DNA from 2 places in the Variovorax sp. efr-133-TYG-130 genome. Region 1 is predicted to be linked to the other one. Evidence: predicted binding sites of a transcription regulator. Region 1 holds the regulator's gene; the other holds the start of a gene.
The links. The regulator sigma-54, encoded in region 1, starts transcription at its own class of promoters, with help from an activator protein. The targets are predictions, from matches to a motif close to TGGCANGNAANCTGCTTT.
Positions count from the first base shown of each region.

Region 2: a site for sigma-54 is predicted at 2,506-2,523, ahead of QRN67_RS24225 (pilin). Genes of this name have one in related genera too.

Region 1 covers NZ_JARVTD010000007.1:34,695-40,651, reverse strand. Annotated here, with positions in the region: gene QRN67_RS08720 (SPOR domain-containing protein) at 1-330, shown strand, start outside; gene QRN67_RS08715 (thiol:disulfide interchange protein DsbA/DsbL) at 480-1,127, shown strand; gene lptA (lipopolysaccharide transport periplasmic protein LptA) at 1,252-1,953, shown strand; gene lptB (LPS export ABC transporter ATP-binding protein) at 1,950-2,744, shown strand; gene QRN67_RS08700 (RNA polymerase factor sigma-54) at 2,765-4,372, shown strand; gene QRN67_RS08695 (phospholipase D family protein) at 4,383-5,957, shown strand, end outside.
Region 2 covers NZ_JARVTD010000029.1:285,082-291,038, forward strand. Annotated here, with positions in the region: gene QRN67_RS24215 (CHASE2 domain-containing protein) at 1-1,541, shown strand, start outside; gene QRN67_RS24220 (3',5'-cyclic-nucleotide phosphodiesterase) at 1,571-2,374, shown strand; gene QRN67_RS24225 (pilin) at 2,583-3,104, shown strand; gene QRN67_RS24230 (hypothetical protein) at 3,285-3,605, opposite strand; gene QRN67_RS24235 (GspH/FimT family pseudopilin) at 3,971-4,546, opposite strand; gene QRN67_RS24240 (type IV pilin protein) at 4,543-5,004, opposite strand; gene QRN67_RS24245 (pilus assembly protein) at 5,034-5,957, opposite strand, start outside.

The DNA.
Region 1 (5,957 bases):
GCCCGCTCGGGCGGCGGCTCCGGCAGCACGACCACCGCGTCGGCCGCGCCCAGCAGCAACAGCAGCGCCGCCAGCAGCAGCTCGGGCGCCGACCCGTTCATGTACTTCGTGCAGGCCGGCGCCTTCCGCACCACCGACGACGCCGAGGCCCAGCGCGCCAAGCTGTCGCTGATGGGCGTCGAGGCCAAGGTCACCGAGCGCGAGCAGGCGGGCCGCACCGTCTACCGCGTGCGGGCCGGCCCCTTCAACAAGAAGGAAGACGCCGACCGGCTCAAGGAGCGCCTGGACGGCGGCGGTCTCGATTCAGCGCTCGTGCGGGTGCAGCGCTGAAGCCGTGGCGATCGATTGCCACCAATAGCCCTTAAGCTTCGCCGCGCGGTATCTGCCGCCACCATTCATCGCCTTGGGCGCGCCGCGGGCGGGGGAACTCCCCGCCGCGTGCCGGCTCAGTCTGCCGTACCAACTGGAGAACCCTTTCAATGAAACGTCGTGACTTTTCGCTGGCCGCCACCTCGCTCGGGCTGCTGTCCCTGGCCGCCAACCCGGCCCATGCCCAGGCGCGTGCGCCCAAGGCCGGCACCGAGTACCTGGTGCTCGACAAGCGCGTGCCCGTCGACGCGCCGGCCGGCAAGGTCGAAGTGGTCGAGTTCTTCTCGTACAACTGCCCCCATTGCAACGACTTCGAGCCGTCGCTCGAAGCCTGGGTCAAGTCGGCCCCCAAGGAAGTGGCCTTCCGCCGCATCCCGGTGCCTTTCGTGGGCAACGACGTCGAAGCCAAGCAGCGCCTGTACTACACGCTCGAGGCCATGGGCAAGGTCGACGAATACCAGCCGAAGGTGTTCAACGCGATCCACGCACAGCGCCAGAACGTGAACGGCGACGCCAACATCATTGCCTGGGCCGCCGCCAACGGCCTCGACGCCGCGAAGTTCAAGGAACTGTTCACCTCGTTCGGCGTGGCCAGCAAGGCCAAGCGGGCTTCGCAGATGACCGACGCCTACAAGGTGGCCGGGGTGCCGGCGATGGCCGTGGCCGGCCGCTGGTACGTGGACGGCGAAACCGCCGGCAGCATGACCAAGGTGCTGCAGGTCGTGAACTACCTCGTGGGCGAAGCCAAGAAGGGCTGACACGGGCTTTGCGCACCTCGTGGCGCCGCGCCTCATCCCCGGCCCGCTTCGGCGGGCTTTTTCATCTGTGCGTGCGGGTTGTCGCAATCAGCCGCATACAATGCCGAGCAAGTTTCGTGCCTCTATGACATTGCATTCTTACTCCACCACTCCCTTCCTGCGTCGCGGCGGCCGCCTGGCCGCCGCCGCGTTGCTGCTGGCCGGCCTTGCCTCGGGCGCCCTGGCCGAGACCGCCGACCGCAGCAAGCCGATGAACATCGAGTCGGATGCCATGCGCTACGACGACCTCAAGCAGACCAGCGTGTTCACGGGCAACGTGCTGGTAACAAAAGGCACGATCATCATCCGCGGCGCGCGGCTCGATGTCCGCCAGGACGCCGAGGGCTACCAGTACGGCGTGGTCACGGCGGCACCCGGCAAGCGGGCCTATTACAAGCAGAAGCGCAACGCCCCCGACGAGTGGATCGAGGGCGAGTCCGAAGTCATCGAGTACGACAGCCGTGCCGACAACGTCAAGTTCATCCGCAACGCGGAAATGCGCCGCCTGCTCGGTTCCACGCCGAACGACGTGAGCACCGGCGCCCTGATCGTCTACGACCAGAGCAACGACACCTACACGGTCAACGGTTCCACCGTGCCGCCGAACACCGCGGTCAACGCGTCGTCCCCGAGCGGCCGCGTCAAGACCATCCTGACACCCAAGGCCGCCACGGCGCCCGCGCCCGGCGCACCGGCCGGAGCCAAGCCGGCAGCGTCCACGCCCGCGCCCGGCACGGGCCTGCGCTCGACCACCACGCTCGGTGGCGATGGAGAAACCCGCAAGTGATCGAAACCGCTGGAACCCAGGAAGCCAACGGCGCACCGGGCAGCCGCCTGGTGGCGCGCGGCCTGAAGAAGAGCTACGGCAGCCGCACGGTCGTGAAGGACGTCTCGCTCGACGTGCAGAAGGGTGAAGTCGTCGGGCTGCTCGGCCCCAACGGCGCCGGCAAGACCACCTCGTTCTACATGATCGTCGGGCTGGTGCGCGCCGACGCGGGCGACATCACCATCGACGGCGAGCCCATCGCCCACATGCCCATCCACCGCCGCGCGCGCATGGGCCTGAGCTACCTGCCGCAGGAAGCCTCGATCTTCCGCAAGCTCACGGTGGAGGAAAACGTGCGCGCCGTGCTCGAACTGCAGCACGAGCCCGACGCGAGCGGCAAGCTCGCGCCGCTGTCCAAGCAGCACATTGAAGAGCGCCTGTCCGAACTGCTGGCCGACCTGCGCGTCGACCACCTGCGCGATTCGCCGGCGCTGGCGCTGTCGGGCGGCGAGCGACGCCGCGTCGAGATCGCACGCGCCCTGGCCACCCAGCCGCGCTTCATCCTGCTGGACGAGCCCTTCGCCGGCATCGACCCGATCGCCGTCATCGAAATCCAGCGGATCATCAGCTTCCTGAAGGAGCGCGGCATCGGCGTGCTCATCACCGACCACAACGTGCGCGAAACGCTGGGCATCTGCGATCACGCGTTCATCATCAGCGACGGGCATGTGCTGGCACAAGGTACGCCCTCGGAGATCGTCGACAACGCCGAGGTACGCAGGGTGTACCTGGGCGAACACTTCCGCATGTAAGGAAGGGTCGGGTTCTCCACATGAAGCAAGGGCTGTCCCTTCGCGTCTCGCAGCACTTGGCGTTGACGCCCCAACTGCAGCAGTCGATCAGGCTGCTCCAACTCTCCACGCTCGAACTGAGCCAGGAAGTGGAGCAGATGCTCGACGAGAACCCCTTCCTCGAGCGCACCGCGGAAGAAGCGGCGCGCGAGGAGTTCGGGCTCGACACCGCCGACGCGCCCGCGGCGCGCGATGACGGCAGTGACGGCGGCGACGGCGAGAGCGACTTCACCCCGCCGCCTGCCAGCACCTCCACCGCCTCGACCGAGACCGCCACCACCACCACGGCCGACTCCGACGGCCCCGCCGCCGAGATCGCCGAGCGCGAGCCCGACTGGGAAGGCGACGGCACCGTCGACATGGCGCCCGACGACAGCGAGTGGGGCAGCGACGCTCCCGCGCGCCAGAACAACCTGGGCGACGACGAACGCGCCGACGCCACCGAACTCGCGCGCAGCCAGGAATCGCTGCAGTCGTTCCTGCACCGCCAGGCGCTGAGCCTGCGCCTGAGCGAGAACGACAGCGCCGCGCTGCGTTTCCTGATCGAGTCGCTCAACGACGACGGCTACCTCGAAGACTCCCTGCCCGCGCTGGCCTCGGGCCTGGCCGGCGACGACAACGACCAGTTCGACGACCTGGTGCACCACTTCCAGGTGGCGCTCGGCCTGCTGCAGAGCCTGGAGCCGGTGGGCGTTGGCGCGCGCGACCTCGGCGAATGCCTGAGCATCCAGCTGCGCGCGCTGGCTGCCGAGGACGACGACGAGGACGAAGAGCAGGCACAGGTCTACAAGACCGCGATCGCCATCTGCAAGCAGCCGATGGAGCTGCTCGCGCGGCGCGACTTCAAGCGCCTGGCCACGCTCACCCGCAGCAGCGAAGAGCTGGTGCGCTCGGCGCTGCAGGTCATTGCGCGGCTGGAGCCCAAGCCGGGGCGCCGTTTCGTCGACGTCGAGCGCAACATCGTCATTCCCGACGTGATCGTCACCAAGACCGGACGCGGCACCAACGTCAAGTTCCGCGTCATGCTGAATCCCGAGGTCATGCCGCGCCTGCGCGTGCACGACATCTATGCCGGTGCGCTCAAGTCGCACAAGGGCGAGGGCAGCCAGGCGCTTTCGCAGCGGCTGCAGGAGGCGCGCTGGTTCATCAAGAACATCCAGCAGCGCTTCGACACCATCCTGCGCGTGAGCAACGCCATCGTCGAGCGCCAGAAGAGCTACTTCGTGCACGGCGAGCTGGCCATGCGCCCGCTGGTGCTGCGCGAAATTGCGGACGAACTGGGCCTGCACGAATCCACCATCTCGCGCGTGACCACCGCCAAGTACATGGCCACGCCGTTCGGCACGGTCGAGCTGAAGTATTTCTTCGGCTCGGCGCTGGGCACCGAGACCGGCGGCAACGCGTCGAGCACGGCGGTGCGCGCGCTGATCAAGCAGTTCGTGAGCTCCGAGAGCATCAAGAAGCCGCTGTCGGACAGCCAGATCTCCGAGATGCTGAAGGAGCAGGGCATCGAGTGCGCGCGCCGCACCGTGGCCAAGTACCGCGAGGCCTTGCGCATTGCGCCCGCCAATCTGCGCAAGGCCCTGTAGAAAGCCTTCGATGAGCCGTCTCCCGATGTCGCGCTGGGGCCATTGGGTGATCGCTTTGCTGGCCGTGCTGCTGTTCAGCGGCTGCGCCACCCTGCCCGACGAGGCGCCGCGCCCGCCCACCAAGGCCATGGCCGTGTCGGCCGACACCGCGCTCGGCAAGCTCGCGATGGCGGCCCAGCCCGACCCCGACCTGAGCGGCTTTCGCCTGATGCCCGGCGGCGACTTCGCCTTCGCCACCCGCATAGAGCTCGCGCGCCGCGCCCAGCGCACGCTGGACGTGCAGTACTACCAGATCGAGAACGACGAGACCGGCCGCTACCTGCTGCGCACCCTGCGCGACGCCGCCCTGCGCGGCGTGCGCGTGCGGGTGCTCATGGACGACCTCTACACCTCCGGCGAAGACGAACTGCTGCTCGGCTTTGCCGCTACGCCGAATGTGGAGCTGCGGCTGTTCAACCCGTTCCCGGCCGGGCGCAGCAGCCTGGTCAGGCGCTTCGCGGCTTCGCTGTTCGACTTCAGCCGCGTGAACCGCCGCATGCACAACAAGCTGTTCATCGCCGACGGCGCGATGGCGGTGGCGGGCGGGCGCAACATCGGCAACCAGTACTTCACGCGCACGGCGGGCGAGAACTTTCTAGACCTCGACACCTTCGTGACCGGCGCGCTCATTCCCCGGCTCGGCAGCCTGTTCGACCAATACTGGAACAGCACTTATGTGCGCCCCGTGCAGTCGGTGGTGGCGAGCAACCTTTCGCGCGAGGAACTGCAGCGCCGCTTCGACGCCGCCACCGGCGCCGACACCACCCCGCCGCCGCCGCCGCCCGCGCCCAACGACCTGCTGGGCTACAGCCCGATCGCCGACGACCTGAACGCCGGCAGGCTGGGCCTGATCTGGACCCTGGCCGAGGCCTATGCCGACTCGCCCGACCGCGTGATCGGCAAGACCGCGTCGTACGGCGGCGTGCCGCTGCTAGACGTCGACAGCGTGCGCTACAACGTGGTCGAGCAGATGCGCCGCGCGCGCGCCGAGGTCACCATCGTCTCGCCCTACCTGATACCGGGCGCCACGGGGCTCGAGGTGATGCGCGAGATCCGCGGGCGCGGCGTGAAGATCAGCGTGGTCACCAATTCGCTGGCAGCCACCGACGAGCCGCTGGTGCACACCGCCTACCGCCGCTACCGGCCCGACATGCTCAAGCTCGGCGCCGACCTGTACGAGCTGAGCTCCACGCGCACCCGGCGCAGCGTGCGGCTGGGGCTTTTCGGCACCACGGTCGGGCGGCTGCATGCGAAGTCGGCGGTGATCGACCGGCGCACGCTGTTCGTGGGTTCGATGAATTTCGATCCGCGCTCGGAATCGCAGAACACCGAGATCGGCCTGATCATCCACAGCCCCGAAATGGCGCAGCAGATGCTCAAGCTGCTCGACGTGCTCAAGCAGCAGGGCGCCTACCGGCTGCGCTTTGCCGAAGGCAACAACGACGGGCGCATCGAATGGGTCAGCGACGATGCCGGCCAGATCACGGTGCTGCACGAGGAGCCCGATTCGGGCTTCTGGGACCGCACCATGCTCGAACTGCTGGCG
Region 2 (5,957 bases), on a different contig from region 1:
ACCAGGCCCAGCCCGGCTACTACGAGTCGCTCGCGCTCGCGGTCTACCGGCTGGCGAACGGCTTGCCGCCCGTGCGTCCGGCCTTTGCCTCCGGCGGCGCCGTGCCGCGGCTCGAATCGCTGCGTATCGGCCAGTTGCGCGTGCCGGTCGACCAGACCGCCAGCATGGAGGTGCCGTTTCGTGGCCCGGGCGGCGCCGGCGGCGGATCGTTCCGCTACATCCCGGCCGCCGACGTGCTCGAAGGACGCCTCGCCCCCGGCGAGCTGAAAGGAAAGATCGTGCTCGTCGGCGCCACCGCGCCGGGCCTGCAGGACCTGCGCGCCACCCCCGTCGAAGCCGCGTTCCCGGGCGTGGAAGTGCACGCCAACGTCGTCTCCGGCCTGCTCGACCGGCGGCTGTTCAGCGTGCCGGACTATGCGCCCGGCTACGAAGTGCTGAGCGTGCTGGTGACGGGGCTGCTGCTGGCCTTCGGCCTGTCGCTGCTGTCGGCGCCGCGCGCGGTGCTGCTGGTCGCGGCAACCATCGCCGGGCTGGTCGGGCTCAATTCCTGGCTCTTCGTGGGGTACGGCCTCGTGCTGCCGCTGGCATCGGCCCTTGCCATGACCATGCTCGCTTTCGTGCTCAGCATGAGCTGGGGCTACTTCGTCGAATCGCGCGCGCGGCGCGGGCTCGTTCGGCTCTTCGGCACCTATGTTCCGCCGCAGCTGGTCGACGAAATGCTGGTCCAGCCGGACCGCTACAGCATGCGCGCCGAAAGCAAGCAGATGACCGTGATGTTCTGCGACATGCGCGACTTCACCCGCCTGTCGGAGCAGATGACCCCGGCGCAGCTCCAGGCCTTCCTCAATACCGTCTTCAGCCGGCTCACCGACGTGATCAGCGCGCACCGCGGCACCGTCGACAAATACATGGGCGACTGCGTCATGGCCTTCTGGGGCGCGCCCATCGACGCGCCCGACCACGCCGCATTGGCCGTGCGCGCCGCGCTCGGCATGGCCGATGCCGTGCGCGACATCAACAGCGCCAACCGCGCCGGCGGCCGCCCGGAGATCAGCGTGGGCATCGGCATCAACAGCGGCGTCATGAGCGTGGGCGACATGGGCTCGGCCGCGCGGCGCAGCTACACCGTCGTCGGCGACGCGGTCAATCTCGCGTCGCGCCTCGAAGGCCTGAGCGGCCACTACGGGGTGGAGATCGTCGCCAGCGGCGCCACCCAGGAACTGGCGCCCGGCTACGTCTGGCAGGAGCTCGACAGCGTGCGCGTCAAGGGCAAGGCGCAGGCCGTGGCCGTGTTCACCCCCCTGGCCGAGCGCACGCCCGAAGCCGAAAAACAGGCCCAGCCGATGCTCGAGCGCTGGGGCGCCGTGCTCGCCGCCTACCGCCGCCAGGACTGGGCCGTGGGCCGGAACTTGCTGGCCCCCTTGCTCGCCGCGGATGCCAAAAAAGTCCTTTACCAGCTCTACGCCCAGCGTTTAGCCTCCATGGCGTTGCGACCCCAGGATCCGAACTGGGACGGCGCAACCCGGTTCGAAACCAAATGACGACAGACACACACAAGGGGTCTTTCACAATGCAGGTTCGTGTGCTGGGTTGCTCAGGCGCCATTGCCAAAGACTGCCGCACCACCTCGTTCCTGGTCGACACCGACCTGCTCGTCGATGCGGGCACCGGCGTGGGCGACCTCTCGCTCGAAGAAATGGCCGCCATCGACGACGTGGTTCTGACGCACTGCCACCTCGACCACATTGCCGCCCTGCCCCTGATGCTCGACGCCATCGGCAGCCGCCGCTCCAGACCGCTGCGCGTGCATGCGCTGCGCGCCACCATCGAAGCGCTGCGCGCTCACGTGTTCAACAACGTCATCTGGCCCGATTTCGAGAGCATTCCCAGCCCTGAAGCGCCGTTCGTGAGCTTTCACGACATCGAGGTGGGGCAGATGCTGCAGCTGGGCAGCTGTGCGCCCAAGTCGATCGAGGTGCTGCCGGCCGTGCACACCGTGCCGGCCTGCGGCTTTGCCGTGCGACGGGCTTCCGGCGGCGCGAACTGGGTTTTCAGCGGTGACACCGAGCGCAACCCGCCGTTCTGGGACCGGGTCAACGCGCTGGATGTGGCGATGCTGGTGATAGAGACGGCCTTCAGCAACAGGGAGCAGGCGCTGGCCGAGCGCAGCTTGCATTTGTCACCAGTGATGCTGGCAGGCGAACTGGCGCGGATCGACCCCGCGAAGCAGTTTCCGATCTACATCACCCATACCAAGCCGGCGGAAACCGACGAAATCATGAGCCAGATCGAGGCGCTGGGAGAGCATCAGGTGGCGGGGGTGGCGCAGCGGGATATCCGGTGGTTGAAGGCGGATGGGGTGTTGACTTTCTGACGCATCGGCAGCCCTTGCCGGTTGACATATTTGTCATGCAAGAAGCATCTGGACACAAAATGTGTCGCATCGTGTTACACGTTGGTAAACAAAGGTGACGTGTTCGGTCGACAGAAGGCTGGTTTGGAGGGTGGCACAGATGCTGCGGAAGTTCTCCCGCTCCGGGCAGGTTCCCGGGCGTGACAACCAACCAACCTGGAGTTAGTGAATGAACCGTCGTTCTATCGCACGCAACGTGCAAAAGGGTTTCACCCTTATCGAATTGATGATCGTTGTGGCGATCATCGGTATCTTGGCTGCTGTGGCGCTGCCTGCGTATCAAGATTACACGGTACGGGCCAAGCTTTCTGAAGTTGTTCTGGCCGCATCTGCTTGCCGCACTGGCATCACGGAGGCACTGCAGTCGTCAAGTGGTGTCGATGCATCCGCCGCACTGCCCGCCGCTTGCACTACTGCTACGAGCAAGTTTGTCAAATCTGTCACTGCCAGTGCAAATGGTGTCATCACCGTAACCGCGAACGAAGCAAACCTTACCGCCCTGACCACCGCTACCAATGTGCTTACCTTGGTGCCCGTTCAAACTGGAACCACTGCAGTTGATGGGACGAAAGATGGCGGGAAGACGATTGCTGGATGGGCCTGCGGTGGCACCACGGCTTCGACTCCTGCTGGCGCAACCACGATTCCTCCAAAATATCTTCCGGCTTCTTGCCGCGGTATCTATCCGTAATTAAAAAATAATGCCGGCTGACATTAAAGTGTCAGCCGGCTTTTTCTTTTTTGTTGGCTGCGCCACTGGGACTTAGTTAGCAACCGCGACCTTTGACGGGGTGCTAATACCGGTCCTGCGCAGATAAACCTCAAGACGCCGTCTTGATTTGTGGCTTCGGTCGACCACGAAAAAACAGGGTCAGACTCCAATTGACGCTCTGTCATTTAGCGCAATACGAAGCGATCGAACCGTGATTTCGGCTGCGTCGATTCGCCGCCCCAACTCATCGTTGACCAGCCAGACCAAGGCGCTGAATTCAGAACGCGTCGGATAAACCTCTTCCGTGTCGTTCACGTGGTGCGGAGCGATGAGTTTTTCGAGACACGTGTAGGCGCGCCGCACAATCTGCAGGTTGTCAATGTCATCGCATGCCTGCAGTGCAAGCGATTCCGCGCTGACGTTTTCAGAAGACTCAGGGAGCGAAGGAGCGTGCGCAGACGCGCGGGCGGATGCAGCCATGAACGGCCTCCAAGTGATTGCAGCTTTCAAAAACTGCCGTCACGAGACCAATCGGGGCGGCAGCTCGACGGGTTGGTCTACCGGGCAACCACTTGCGTGAAACCGGCCGGGTTCGCGCCCGCCCGCCGAGCCGCCAAAACTGGAGGCACGAACGACGAAGCCGCAGACCCTGCGAGGAAACCGCGGCTTGTATCGCAGTGATTGCACGGGAGACCAATCCCGATCACGCCGTCTTCTGGCATGACTGGCGCAGTATAGCGACGCAGTTACACCGAAAAACTCTTGCTCCGATTCAGACTGCGGACGACTTGCATCCACTTCGTGCTTCCTCGATTCGTGGGCGCGATTCGGTAGCGCGGACGCTGCTATTCCGTTGCCGAAGTCGTACAGGTTGCATCCGTAGCAGGCTGGCACGCGCGGACGCGGCCGGTCTTTGCAATCACCACAATCCGAGTCTGCTGCGTCTTCGCCGTGCCCGAGATGTCGTTGCGTTCAATCTTCAACGTCGCTGACTGAAAAGTCGAATCACTGGTCTGTGTGTAGCCCGAGGGATTGAACATGATGTACGCCGGGCTGTTCTGCGCTGTTCCCTGTCCTGTGGCGTTGAAATAGCTAGGCAGTGCGCTTCCCTGCACGATGAGGATGTCTGATCCATTGAATTGTTGGTTGTTGTCTGTGTCGACAAAAACGGTCCAACCGGTTGCCCAGTTGTTGTCCGCGCGGGGCACTACAACTGCTTGCCGGCCACGCTTCATTGCTTCTCCCCGTGCGGCGCCCAGGGCAGCAACGAAAGAATTGGCCGCCGATGTGAGTTCCGAATTGCGCTGAAAGGTCACAAAGCTTGGCGCGCCAATCACCAGCAAGACTGCCGCGATGGCGATCGTCACCATCAATTCGATCAGCGTGAAGCCGATGTTCTGGCTTTGGCTGAGTCGTCTCATGGCCAGCAAAGCCTGAACTTGGCATCGGTCGAAGCGATGTTGCAGGTTTTTGCGCCCGTGCTGCTGAGGGTCAGCGCGCCGACGACGGAATCCGTTCCCGTGGGCGTGGCAGTCAGAAGCACACACTCGGAGAGGGACTGACTACCGCATTTGGCTGCAGAGAGCCAATAGGCCGGGCTGGACGAGCTATCGCCCGAGTAATTCTTGAAAGGCAGCGGATTCGGCAAAGTTGTGGTTGCTTGGGTGACCACGCCCGTATTACTGGTCGTGAAATCGAGGTAAGCATTGCGCTGCGTCATGTACCGCTCCTGCTGCTGCATGAGTTCGAGCAACGCTGTGCGCGCTTGTGCGCGCCGACCCTTCAGCACCGAATCTGTATACGCCGGATACGCAATAGCCGCCAGGATCCCGATCACAGCCACGACGATCATCAATTCGATGAGCGTGAAGCCGCCCATGGAGGCACGTTTCTTTATGTGGTTCATGTTCAAGATCCGCGCTTCAGGTCCAGGTAGTTGTTGATCTGCCGCCAGCTCAACCGGCCCGCGGTTATGACGACGCTGCTCTGGCCGGTGTTGCCCGTGCCGCCAGCGGCATTGCCGACACCGCCGGAACCTTGTGCAATCACCTGGCTGGTGATCCTCTTCTTGCGCCGGCCGGTGCTGTCGCTGATTGATTCGACCGTGGACGCCACCTCGATCACCAAGGGCTGCCCCATGATGCCGACGGTCGATACCCGTCGTGTCCCCATGCCGGTGTCCACGTCGACGATGTACGAATTGCCGCCGCCCCCGCTGACGCCGCAGTTGGTCGAGTTGCCTGCCGTGCCCGGAATCAGGCTGCCGAATATCAGTGTGCTGCCGTTCAACAGCGCCCCGCTCACCTGGCGCTCGGTGCTGGCGTAGTCCATGTACCAGCCCGAGCTCACGGTCGATGAGTTGGTGAGGTCGCTGGTGGCGCGGCCCCAGGTGAAGCTGGGCACGGTGATCGCGCCGGTGGAGTCGATCGAGGCGGCTCTCAATCTTGCACGCCCGCTGATGGCGCCGGATCCGTTCGGCGTCGCATCGGCAACACTCGTGCCGTCGTCGTACACCACGTAGAACGAGTTCTGCGCGGTCGACGAGCGGTCGTCCACTTCCAGGTATTTGCCGGTGCCGAAGGCCACCTGGATCGCGTTGATGTTGTTCGTCGCGGCCACCAGCGTGGGGGCCATGCTGATGGGCTGCACGTTGCCCGCGCTGTCCTTGGCGACGTAGAGGGGGTAGGGGGCGTTGCTGCTGGCGTTCTTGAAGGCCGACAGGTTCGCCATGTTCCACTCGGAGGTGCCGTGGTTGCGGAAGTCGAGCTTCCACATGTTGCCGTGCAGGTCACCCGCGAAGATCTGGGCCACTTCGCGGTTGCCGCCGGTGGC